Regions from separate parts of the Listeria sp. SHR_NRA_18 genome, predicted to be linked through region 3. Evidence: a T-box and tRNA genes for the amino acid it is inferred to sense, from the RefSeq annotation. Region 3 holds a T-box; the other regions hold tRNA genes.

Region 1 (4,224 bases), on a different contig from region 3:
TATCTTCCACATAATTCAAATCAAGCGCCGTGTCGCCGTTTTCCAACAAGCCAACACTCGTCGCAGCCAGAAAATCCTTGACTGGAAATTTCGCAAAAGGGGTCACCTCATGCAACTTCCCGATTGCAATCACCATCGCCACAAATGCGCCAGTAATCGATGCCGTACGCGTACCACCATCCGCTTGAATCACGTCGCAATCTAACCAAATCGTCCGTTCGCCTAGCGCATCCAAATCAACCACCGCGCGCAAAGAACGACCAATCAAACGTTGGATCTCCATCGTCCGCCCAGTCACTTTTCCCTTCGAAGATTCGCGAATATTTCGGCGTTCCGTCGCACGAGGTAACATCGCGTACTCCGCTGAAACCCAGCCACGGCCTTCTCCGCGCATGAAAGGTGGCACACGATCTTCCACAGAAGCAGAACAAATCACTTTCGTATCGCCAACCGTAATTAAAATCGAGCCTTCCGGATGCTTTATGTACCCAGGAACCATCTCTATTTGACGCAGTTCATCCTTTTCTCTACCGTCGAATCTCATCACGACGCACCCCCTAATTTAATATGTTCCACTTGCATATCCGGAACATCCAGCCAATCTTGCGCAATATCTTGAAAAATGGAGACCGAACCAGTCGTGAAAAACCGGTGATTCACGCCAATTTCGTCATGATCCAGCAAATCATGATAATCAAGCAAAGCGCTGACCTCGCTTGCCGTTTCCTCGCCAGAATTAATAACCGCGACATCCGAGCCCATAAAGTTCTCAATCAATGTTTTGAGTAGCGGATAATGTGTACAGCCCAGAATAATCGTATCTATTTTCGTACTCTTCAGCGGGAGTAGGGATTCCGCAACGATTTTTTTCGCAATCGCGCTTTTATACTCACGACTTTCAACGACCGATACAAACTTAGGGCAGGCAAGCGAATCCACTTCGACACGGCGATTTAGGCCTTTCAAAGCTTTCGGATACGCCATGCTTTGCACCGTTCCAATCGTACCAAGGACGCCAATCCGGTTGTTTTGCGTTGCTTTTAAAGCCGCGCGAGAACCGGGTTGAATAACACCGATAACCGGGATATCTAGTTTGGCACGAATATCCGTCAAAGCCGCTGCTGTCGCCGTATTACAAGCGATAACGAGCATTTTTATATTGCGATCTACGAGGAAATTCGTCATCTCCCACGTAAATTGATTCACTTCTTGACTATCACGTGGGCCATACGGGCAACGTGCGGTGTCACCTAGATAATATATTTGTTCATGGGGAAGCTGTTTCAGGACCTCTTTGACAACCGTCAGTCCACCAACGCCCGAATCAATAAAACCAATTGCTCTTTTCACACGTTTCGCCTCAATTTCTATATTTTCGTCTTCCTATAAGTATACTACAAATTTGGATTATACTCTCCATTTTCTTATTTTTTCACCGTTTTCGCAAGTTTTTTGCCGATTTTATAGTTTTTTTACGAATTTTGTAGGTTGATGTTTCTATTTTGGAGGTTTTCTGGGTATAATAAGTGGAGAAGAAAGCGGGGTACTGTGAATGACAGAAAATAATGAAATTGTAAATGAAAAAATGATACCGGTTTTTGGATACGAATTAATTCGCGATACGCTATTGCCAAATGTGTTAGGTGAAGAAACGCCACACATTCTATACTGGGCAGGCAAAGAGCTCGCGCGCAAATATCCACTGGAAACGCTAGACGAGCTGGCTGACTTTTTCCAAAAAGCATCGTTCGGCGAATTAGAAGTGAGCAGTGAGAAAAAGGACGAGATGCATATTTTGTTGCGTGGCGAAATGGTGGCACTCCGCTTGACGAATGACAGCAACGCAACGTTCAAGCTAGAGGCCGGCTTTATCGCAGAACAAATTCAGCACCAGAAGAAATTGTATTCAGAAAGCTATGAAGAAGTCGATAAACGTAAGAAAACCGTGAAAATTGTCGTGAAATGGGATCGTAAAGAAAGTGTTTCCGACGACGAAATTGTAAGCTAATAATGACAACAGGTATTCTGATTTCACATAGGGTACCTGTTTTTATGGAGGTGTGAGTGATGAAAATACCGAAAACCAATGTCGGCAGAATTTTGGATCAGCGGAAAATACCGTACGAACTCTACCAAATTCCGTTTCAAGACAAGCATATGGATGCTGTGACGGTCGCGATGGATCTCGATTTACCGCCAGATAAAATCTACAAAACCCTCGTGACAAAAGGTGACAAAACAGGCGTCATTGTTGCATGCATTCCAGGAAATCAAGAACTCGATTTAAAACTACTAGCCAAGGCAAGCGAGAATAAAAAAATAGAGATGCTTCCGATGAAGGATTTAGAAAGTGTCACAGGATACATACGTGGCGGTTGTTCGCCGATTGGCATGAAGAAACTGTTTCCGACTTTTATCGCGGATGCTGCGGAATCACAAGACTGTATTTTGGTTTCGGCAGGCAAACGAGGCTTTCAAGTAGGGGTAAATCCACAAGCGTTGGCGCAAGTCGTGCAGGCGCAGTTTGTGGCGATTAGTCGAGATATGTAGGCAAAAAAAGATCCGAATCAAGTAGACTCGGATCTTTTTCATATTAATGAAGGAGGAAGAGGGATTCGAACCCCCGCGCGGTCTTACCCGCCTGTCGGTTTTCAAGACCGATCCCTTCAGCCAAACTTGGGTATTCCTCCATAAGCACAAGACTTATTGTATCACGATTTTTTTCGTTTGCCAATACCTAAATGAAAAAAATTTGCATAAATAGTAATCGCGAGGAAATGTATTCATTTTTGTAGGTGAGTAGAGACATTAATGATAATATACATGACAAAAAAACGTTGCATCTTGTAGCGAATAAAAGTACAATTAAGTTATGTCTTATAACCAAAAGGTGGCGCGTAAATGCATGAAAAGCTGATATCTAATGAGATTACGAAACTTTTTTCAAAGGAAATTTTCCGTTTTGCTGAGTTCTGGTTTGATAATTACTACACAACAGGTATTGACGACCTCGTTTTAGAAGAACATCCTGAATTCGTGCAACTTTACCGAACGACGATTGTCAAAACTGTATCGAGTGGCCTGCGAGGTATTGGTGGCGGTGGCTACTCTCAACTCGATTACTACAATCTCGGGAAAACAGAAGCACAGAACGGGCTAACAGCAGAAGATGCACTACGAAATCGCGATTCCTTCGAAGCGGCGATGGAAGCTTTTTTGCTAAAGCGTAAAAAAGAAGGCGCGATGGACGTGACCGAGCAAGAAATAAAGTATTATTTGGATGAACTAATTGCATTCCACGATACCATCATGCCGATTATTTTGCAGGGGTATAGTGATTATGCGAAGAAATAGCAAATAAGGAAGGAGAGTATTTATCGATTATCCATCGGCAAATATTCTCCTTCTGTTTTTTTAACCGTTAATCGCATTAGGGTCCATGTAAAGTACTTCCCACAAATGTCCATCAATATCTTGAAAACTCCAACTATACATAAATCCTTCATCCATCTTCTCGTTCGATGTCGTTCCGCCTGCCGCAAGAGCTTTCTCGACGAATTGGTCAACCTCCGCACGACTACTTACCGAAATCGACATAATCGCCTCCGTTATCGTTTTCGAGTCGGCGATAGATTTCTTCGTAAAGTTTTGGAAGAATTTCTCCACGAGCAACATCACGAACGCGCCCTCATTTACAATCATGCAGGTTGCGTTTTCATCTGTGAATTGCGGGTTAAATTCAAAGCCAAGCGCTGTGTAGAACGCGATCGATTTCTCTAAATCCGACACTGCTAAATTAACAAAAAGCAAATTTGGTTGTTCTGCCATCATTCATACCCTCCTTTAATTTATCTTTATTAGTATACCCAGATTCAGGATTTCAACTCACGAATAAAAGCATCCAACCGATCCGTACTTTGCACATGCGCACTACAAACGAGGCTATCAGCGCAAATATATTGACCAATCGCGCGGAAATTATCTGTATTTCCTTTTGCTTTAATATCTGCTTTAAACAAACCGACACGCTCATTCTGATGGCAAAAAGCGCAGATTCCTTTCTTAGATACAGGAATAAAGTTGCCTTGAACACCAGTTAATTTCCCGTCATGATTAGCGATAAGGAACTTCTTCTGAGCGCCGGTATCGTTCCACCCTAGAAATACAAGCCGTTCCATTTCCGCATCAGGCAGGGTAGGAGCCTTCAATTTCTTCGCTTTCGGA
Region 2 (4,224 bases), on a different contig from region 3:
ATGAAGCTCGTTCCAGGTTGTGCGCTGACGACAAGTGTACGACTCATTTGGACGAGCATTCCGAGTATTAGTGCGATGACGAGTGCGCCGACAAGCTGCAAGCCCGGTATTTGTGCTAAATATTTTCCTGCTAATGAACAGGCGAGCGTTACAGCTACACCGATCCAAAATCCTTTTTCCTGCCATTTTATCTTCATTTTTCCATTCATCTCCTAAATCCGTGTTATAATAATAAGAAATCTTATGTAAAAGGGGGCTCTCTCGCATGTTTCACTGGCTTCAAACGTTTATGACGGTTTATGAAGAGAAGAATTTTACGCACGCCGCCGAAAAACGATTTATCTCACAGCCAACTGTTTCGTTACATATTCAAAAATTGGAAGAAATAACGGGGAGCGAATTGTTTATCCGGAGCGGACGCAATCATGCTGTACCGACCGAAAGCGCTGACTTACTCTATGTTCGCGCGAAACAACTCGATTCTTTATGGGAAACTAGTTTGAGCGATATCCAGCAATTGCAGGGAAACACGCGGATTACTTACACGATTGGCGCCTCGCAAACGATTGGTGTGTATATGCTCCCTCTTGTTTTACCGCAGCTTCAAAAGCAGTTTCCGAACTATGATTTTGTGGTCTCGATTGCGAATTCGACGGTAATTTTTAATCGGGTGGAAACGCATGAATACCAAGTTGGGCTTGTGGAATCGCCGATGATTGCACCGATGATCACGCGCACAGTTTTTGCCCATGATTCGCTTGTTTTGGCTGGCGATATGACGAGCGATCTTTGGCTGTTGCGCGAAACTGGTTCTGGAATTCGCACGTACACGGACCAATTTTTTCAACAAGAAAACATAATTCCCGCGCAAAAAATGGAGATTGCAAGCAATGAGGCGATTTTGACTATGTTGCGGCAAGGCGTCGGAAAAACGCTACTTTCTGATTTGAGCGTCCGCGATTTTCCGTATGAGCACCCGCCAACACCGATTGTTCGCCCACTTTTTCAGATTCACAATCATGCTTTCCCGCAAGATCCGCTACAAATCGCGCTACACGAATTGTTGATAGCTAGCTTTTCTTGACTACATTTACAGTATACAAAGGATTTCGTGATAAGTAAAATAGATATTTTAGATACTAATTATCAGTATTATTGATGAAAAGGAGTTTAGAGAAAATGAAGAAGAAATGGACAGATTTAGATTGGCTTTTTACAGGTATTTTGCTCGCGATTGCTGTTTTTATGTATAAAACACCGGATATAGTCGCATCGATTAGTAGTTCCTATCTCCATAACTTTCCGCTCGATGATTTTTCTGAGATGGACAGTTGGATGCTGTATATTTCGATTATGAGCATATTATTCCTGTTTGCCGCAACAACCATCACACTTTGGATAATGAAAGGGAGTCAAAAGAATGAACAAGAAAAAGTTCTGGAAAATCGTCAACAAAGCTATCGTGCGAAGCGGCGCAGACATCGATGAATACGTAGAAATGCTTGAAAAGTTGCTCCGTAAACTAAAGCCAGATGATATGGTGAAATGGCAACTTATTTTTGACGAATATCTTGAAGTTTCGAAGGCAGACAGGCTCTGGGCCGCGGCTTATCTATTGAATGACGGAGCGAGTGACGACGGTTTCGATTATTTCCGCGCTTGGCTCATTTCCCTCGGACAGGATGCTTTTTTGGCGATACTGAAAGATCCAGATTGTCTCGGCGAACTGCTTCAAGGCAATATGGACGATGATTTTTTAGCCGAATTTGAAGAAATTATGTATATCAGCAGTGACGCGTATTTAGAGAAAACCGGGCAGGATGAGGAAGAAGTTTTCTTTGAAGCCTGTGATCGTTTGGCCCTAACCGCCGAAGAGAAAGCCGAGATTCATGCCGATATTGTATTACCGGAAGCTTTAGAATGGGACGAAGACGATGATTTAGAAATTATTTTCCCTAAAATTGCAGCCGCTCTGAAATAGGCCATTTATTTAGCGTTTTTTCGCAGGACAAAGAAGCACCATAAACCGTTTACTATCAACGATTTATGGTGCTTCTTCATTTCCTAAAAACGGAGAAACGGGGATTCGAACCCCGGCGCGGCCTGAACCGCCTAACAGATTTCGAGTCTGTCCCCTTCAGCCGGACTTGGGTATTTCCCCAACATGCAGATGCTTGCCTGAATACGTGCTAAACGCAGTACCCTGAACAATCACAAGTTCCATTCTAATGCATTTTTTCGTAAAAATCCAGTGTTTTCTCTCCGTTTTTTAAAACGCGTCGTAAAAATCGCTTCGCACGTGTGGCACTGCTTTTTCCCAAGTCGCAATCGTTACTTCGCTCGCCGTTGCTTTTCCGTAATACACGAGGTCTCGCGGTCGTACAAAGCCCATCAGCATCTGCCCTAGCGCTTGGATGGAAATCGCCAAAACTGGCTCGCTGGTCTGCTCTAACCGCTTCACAAAACTGCCTCGAACTTCAAAAATCCCGTCATTCCACGGCGCTGTTTCATCCTCCACTCGGAGATACAACGTGTTTTCCGTCCGCTCAAACCGATATTTACCTAAAAATGCTTCGACATCCACGATTCGCATCATGAAGTCCAAAATCTCGCGTTTCTGGAAATCTGGTGATGGAAAGGCAAGCGCGATATCACGCAAGCTTCCTACATTTTTCGCGACAACTCGGTCCACCATCATGCCGTGCGTCCCAACAAACCGCCACAAACCTTTTTCGGCCTCGTAATCCAGCGCGACCATCTCGTGCACTTTGAACACTTCCGAATCCAGCGTAAACAACATATACCCCATCGTCACGCCATTCATATCGCAATACACCGCGATTTCCTTCGTATATCCGCGCCGCGCCAGTCGCAACCACCACGCATCGTCTCGCATCATCATGCCACTTTTTTTCGTCAATGCAAACCGGTTATACAGCTCGCGAACGACCGAAATCCCTGTACCATCTTCACTCGAAAACCGCATCACGCGCCCCGGCACCGTTCCCATATCCGGCAACGCATGGCTCGGAATTTCCACCTCAATTTTTTCAGTGAAAACCTCATAGCCGAATTTCCGATAAAACGGTATCGAGAATGGGCTCAAATAAGAAACCAGTTGCCCAGCTTCCTTCATTCTAACGAGCGATTCCTCCATCAAACGGCGAATCAAGCCAGCATTCCGATACTCCGGATAACTCGCCACATACGCAATGCCACCCATCGAAAAACTTTCGCCCAAAATCGAAACGTTGAGCGGATATGTCAAAACCTGTGCTAGTAAATGCTCGCCATAAAACAACCCCAGACGCCGCGCATTTTCAGCCCAATAATTAAAATCTGCTTCTCCACCAGATGCAGGAACTCGGAACGCATAATCGCGTAATTCCTTCACTTTTCCAATCTCTGAATCCTTAATTTCCCTCAATTCCATGCCGACACCCCCATTCTCCTTTATTTTAGCACAAAATGCGTCTAATTGTTCACGAAAACGTTTTCACTTACTTTTTACAACAAACTAATTTTTTGTAAGCATATTACTTGAAGTGTAGCGTACAATATTATACACTGTAAAAGTAAACAAAACATATTGGAGGAATTTATAAAATGGCTAATGTATTATTTATCAAAGCAAACGGTTTACCAGCGGAGCGTTCCGTGAGTGTGAAATTATACGAAGAATTCTTAAAAAACTATACAGCAAGCAATGCAGGCGACACAATCACGGAACTTGATTTGTTCCAAGTCGACCTTCCTTATTACGATGCAACGATGATGAGCGGTCTTCACAAAGAGTCCATCGGCGAAACATTAACAGAAGACGAAGCGCGCCTAGCAAAAGTTGCAAACAGCTACCTAGATCAATTTTTAGCAGCAGACAAAGTTGTGATGGCCTTCCCATTGTGGAACTTCAGCATCCCAGCACAATTCCTAACGTACCTATTCTACTTAAACCAAGCTGGAAAAACTTTCAAATACACAGCACAAGGTCCAGTTGGTCTAGTAACAGACAAAGAAGTCGTATTACTAAACGCACGTGGCGGCGTATACTCAGACGGCCCAATGGCAAACTGGGAAATGTCTCTTAACTACGTGAAAAATATCTTAACTCACTTCGGTATCACGAATCCACAAACCGTTGTCGTAGAAGGTCACAACGCAGCACCAGACCAAGCGCAAGATTTAATTGCAGCTGGTGTTAAAGAAGCTGGCGAATTAGCAACT
Region 3 (4,224 bases):
GCCTCATCCTCACCAAGCTGAATCCCGAGCCGCTCCTTAATAATCTCCAGCGCCTTCAGACCAATCTTAAACTCATCCTTGTAAAACTTCTTGATTTCCCACAACATCACATTGCGAATCAGCATCCCTTTTTCATGACGCGCAATCGCAAAACTAATATGATCCGTGAGCGTTAAATACACATTATCACTGATTTTCGCATCAAAATTTTCCTTCGCATAATTCACAATTTCATCCGCTATTTCCAAATGAATCGCTGGAATTTCGCCAAGTAAGTCCATCAATTTCTCAGACAACTCGTCCGTTTCTAAAACAAAAACCTTCTCAATCACCGCATCATCAATAATATCATCCATCTTCTTCTGGAATCCAACACCCTTGCCCATTATCACGAGCTCATGTCCCTGCTCATTCACCGCCAGAGCAACATTATTATTAATCGCTTTAATAATCTTCATAGAAGCCTCCTCGCTTTCATGGACGAAAAAAATACCAATATCACACGCAGCCACACGTACTCCAATACGTGCTCCCCCGTCGATGTTGGTAATGCCTGATCGAATCAGTAACAATCCTTTTCCTATGCCTAAGTATAGCACCATTTCGAAAGCGCTGTCAACGGAATTTTTCAAATTTATTCGAAGCTTTCCGTCTTACTGTATAAATACGCCAATTCCATCATCGACTTCCTTACAATCTCTTCCATAGCAACACATTTCACCGCTTCCTCTCTCGGAATAATTCGCCCAATTCGCAGCCATTTTTTCGAATTTTCCAAGAGTGCAAGAATCGGTTCCGGATCCTCCAAATAATCCGCCAACGTCACAAAATTATCCGGCTCATCCTCATACGACGTCCAAACCCGATATTCCCGCACATCAATTCCCAACTCCCGAATCCACTCCGGCAAAAACGCGACCCATTTCGCGTGATCCTCATAACTCGTCACCGAATCCGAACTCCGATACGCATGCCACTCTAAATAAATCCGAAAATTATTCTTGTTCAGCAAAATCGCAATCATACTCGCCGAATCCTGCCGCGACAACCCCTTATAATACGCCCAAAAATGCGACCGAACCTGCCATCCATTCGTCCAACTCTCCACTTTCGGCTTCCCAAAACCAACCGTTTCCCGCTGACACAACGCCGCAAAATCCTTCCAAACATCCCACTTAGCCTTATATTCCGCCTTCACACCCTCCACCAGCGTCGGCGTAAACTCCTTCATTTGCCGAAACTGAAAATAATCCCGATCAAAAAGCACAAAATCTTCCTCATAAAATCGCATTATGTCATACTCCTTTATCCAATCTTTGTATGCCATTATACCTCAAAAAGGCTTGCACGAAAACAAGCCTTTTATAAATTTCTTTCATAACATCTAGGTGAATAAGGGAGTTTTATACTACTGCCCTCTCCTGATTCAATAATTTTCCTGATCTTCCAAATAAAAAAGACTCTCCCCCACATTCAGAGAAAAGCCCTTTTCACATAATCTATTATTTTTTCGGTGCTGTGATAACTTCCACGCCACCCATATAATTTTGCAATACTTTTGGAACCGCGACAGAGCCATCAGCCAACTGATAATTCTCCAAAATCGCTGCAACCGTACGGCCAATCGCAAGTCCAGAACCATTTAGCGTATGCACAAATTCAGGCTTCGCACCTGGCTCGCGACGGAAACGAATATTCGCACGACGCGCTTGGAACGCCTCAAAATTACTACAAGAAGAAATCTCGCGGTAGCTGTCACCACTCGGAATCCACACTTCGATATCGTATTTTTTCGCAGCCGTGAACCCTAAATCAGCAGTACACATGCTCAGCACACGATACGGCAACTCCAACAGACGCAACACTTCCTCCGCATTATCCGTCAAAGCCTCGAGCGCCGCATAAGAATCCTCAGGTTTCACAAACTGCACCATTTCCACTTTGTTAAACTGATGTTGGCGAATCAAACCACGCGTATCGCGGCCCGCAGAACCCGCCTCAGAACGGAAACACGCACTGTAAGCCGTATACTTTTGCGGTAGGTCATCCACATTCATAATCTGATCACGATGATAATTCGTCACCGGAACCTCCGCCGTCGGAATCAAGAAATAGTCCTCCTTCTCAATCAAGAACGCATCCTCCTCAAACTTCGGCAACTGCCCAGTCCCCGTCATACTATCGCGATTCACCATGTACGGCGGCAACATTTCATCATACCCGTGCTCCGTCGCATGCAAATCCATCATAAAATTAATCAACGCCCGCTCCAGTCTAGCACCCAGTTTCTTATAAAAAACAAACCGGCTTCCCGCAACCTTCGCCGCATTCTCAAAATCCAAAATTCCTAAATCCGTACCCAAATCCCAATGCGCTTTTGGCTCAAAATCAAACGTCCGAACCTCGCCCCATTTGCGAACCTCCACGTTATCATCTTCCGTATCACCAATCGGCGTAGACTCATGCGGAATATTCGGAATCGCCATCAAAATATTGCGCAATTTCTCATCAATCTCGTTCAACTCAATATCAAACGTCTTAATCCGATCTCCAACCACACGCATTTCCTCAATTTTTGCGTCCGCATCTTGCTTATCACGCTTCAACTGCGCAATCTCCTGCGAAACCTCATTACGCTGACTCTTCAACGTCTCCACTTCAATAATCAACGTCCGGCGCCGCGTATCAAGCGCACCAAACTTCTCAAATTCCCCAAGCTCTTCCCCACGATGCGACAACTTCGCCTTCACACCATCAAAATCCTCACGTAATAATTTAACATCCAACATTTCTTTTCCTCCTCATAAAAATATAATCTTGATTTTACTTGGTTGTTAGATTTGAAATAGACCTTGACCAGCCTAGCGACAAATGATTAGATGCTAGGCAAAGCCGAGTACCAGCGCGGAGCGTACGACTTGTACGTGAGCACTGGAACGGAAGCTTTAACAACGCAGATGATCGTTTGTCGCTAGGCTTTTTTCGTTCAAAGAAAGCAGAATATGCTTTCTTTGAACGAAAAAAAGACCCCCAAATCTCTCCCCAAATAATACATGGAAAGGGACGGAAGTACCGCGTTGCCACCCTAATTGAGTCCGAGAAACATCTCAAACTCCAGCTCAATTGATATAACGGTTCCCACCGAAGCAGATTACTCACATTTCCTCTGCTCACTCCAAGACGGATTCATAAAAGCGTTCCTACTGATTCCCACCAACCATCAGCTCTCTAAAAAGCCCAACTTTTACTACTAGCTCTTGTCAACGTTTTAATTCATTATTTAAGAACATTCTACCCCATAACCTCAGAATTAGCAAGCCAAAACAGAAAACTTCCCACCATTCCAAATTTGTAATATTCACCTAAAAATTGCATTACATAATCATCAAAGAAACCCTGGAAACCCATGCTATAATAGGCTTAAAATCAAGTTTATGATGTGGTTGGCAGCCTAGCTAAGAAAGTAGGTGATGCCATGTTGTTCGTGGTTTCTTCCAGAAAGGAAAAAGCATGACTGTATTCGAATCATTAACGATAGCAAGTAAAAAACCACTCCTAGGCTTGAGAGCTGAGTGGCATTTGAAATATTCAGGCTGTCACCATCTTAAATGGTGTTTGTAATTGGAAGTTGTGTTTGCCACACAGCTTCCTTTTCTCACTCATTATAACAATTCCTCTCCTCCTTTGCAATCATCCTCCTCACCCCCGCATTTCAACCCAACAAAGTTTGTGAAATCACAAGTCTGCTTATTGGACAAACCGTAACTAGTTTGCTATAAATAGGGTGGACGTATATCCATTGAAATTCCATTTAGGAGTGATATTGTGATCCTGTTAATCGATAATTACGACTCGTTTACATACAACTTATATCAATATTTATTAGAGCTCGGCAAACAAGTACGTGTTGTGAAAAATGATCAAATAACCGTAGCCGAAGTTTGTGAAATAAATCCCGAATCGATCGTCATTTCACCTGGACCCGGTACACCCGATGACGCGGGAATCAGTCTAGCCGTCATCCGCGAATTTGCTGGTAAAATCCCTATTCTTGGCATCTGTTTGGGTCACCAAGCTATCGTTCAAGCATTTGGCGGTGAAATCATTCGCGCTCCTGAACCCGTTCACGGCAAAACATCGATAATTACAAATGACCAAGAAGGCGTGTTTACAAGCTTAAGCGCGCGTTTTTCTGTGACCAGATATCATTCCCTCGTAGCCGCA

What was found. The T-box of region 3 lies ahead of serS (serine--tRNA ligase). A T-box ahead of a tRNA ligase gene usually reads a tRNA of that ligase, here a tRNA-Ser.
Region 1: it encodes a tRNA-Ser, which carries the amino acid that the T-box ahead of serS (serine--tRNA ligase) is inferred to sense. The anticodon was not compared.
Region 2: it encodes a tRNA-Ser, which carries the amino acid that the T-box ahead of serS (serine--tRNA ligase) is inferred to sense. The anticodon was not compared.

The regions. Positions count from the first base shown of each region.
Region 1 is NZ_QPKR01000001.1:510,477-514,700, reverse strand. Features, by position in the region: gene rph (ribonuclease PH) at 1-544, opposite strand, end outside; gene racE (glutamate racemase) at 544-1,350, opposite strand; gene DUK53_RS02570 (YslB family protein) at 1,553-2,008, shown strand; gene ybaK (Cys-tRNA(Pro) deacylase) at 2,068-2,550, shown strand; tRNA gene DUK53_RS02560 (tRNA-Ser) at 2,601-2,690, opposite strand; gene DUK53_RS02555 (hypothetical protein) at 2,902-3,354, shown strand; gene DUK53_RS02550 (VOC family protein) at 3,415-3,828, opposite strand; gene DUK53_RS02545 (FusB/FusC family EF-G-binding protein) at 3,873-4,224, opposite strand, start outside.
Region 2 is NZ_QPKR01000007.1:61,798-66,021, forward strand. Features, by position in the region: gene DUK53_RS11375 (YeiH family protein) at 1-197, opposite strand, end outside; gene DUK53_RS11380 (LysR family transcriptional regulator) at 266-1,084, shown strand; gene DUK53_RS11385 (hypothetical protein) at 1,180-1,488, shown strand; gene DUK53_RS11390 (DUF4240 domain-containing protein) at 1,421-1,981, shown strand; tRNA gene DUK53_RS11395 (tRNA-Ser) at 2,072-2,161, opposite strand; gene DUK53_RS11400 (GNAT family N-acetyltransferase) at 2,270-3,433, opposite strand; gene DUK53_RS11405 (FMN-dependent NADH-azoreductase) at 3,607-4,224, shown strand, end outside.
Region 3 is NZ_QPKR01000003.1:212,747-216,970, forward strand. Features, by position in the region: gene licT (BglG family transcription antiterminator LicT) at 1-458, opposite strand, end outside; gene DUK53_RS06645 (HI_0552 family protein) at 635-1,291, opposite strand; gene serS (serine--tRNA ligase) at 1,503-2,789, opposite strand; T-box leader at 3,057-3,273, opposite strand; gene DUK53_RS06655 (anthranilate synthase component II) at 3,826-4,224, shown strand, end outside.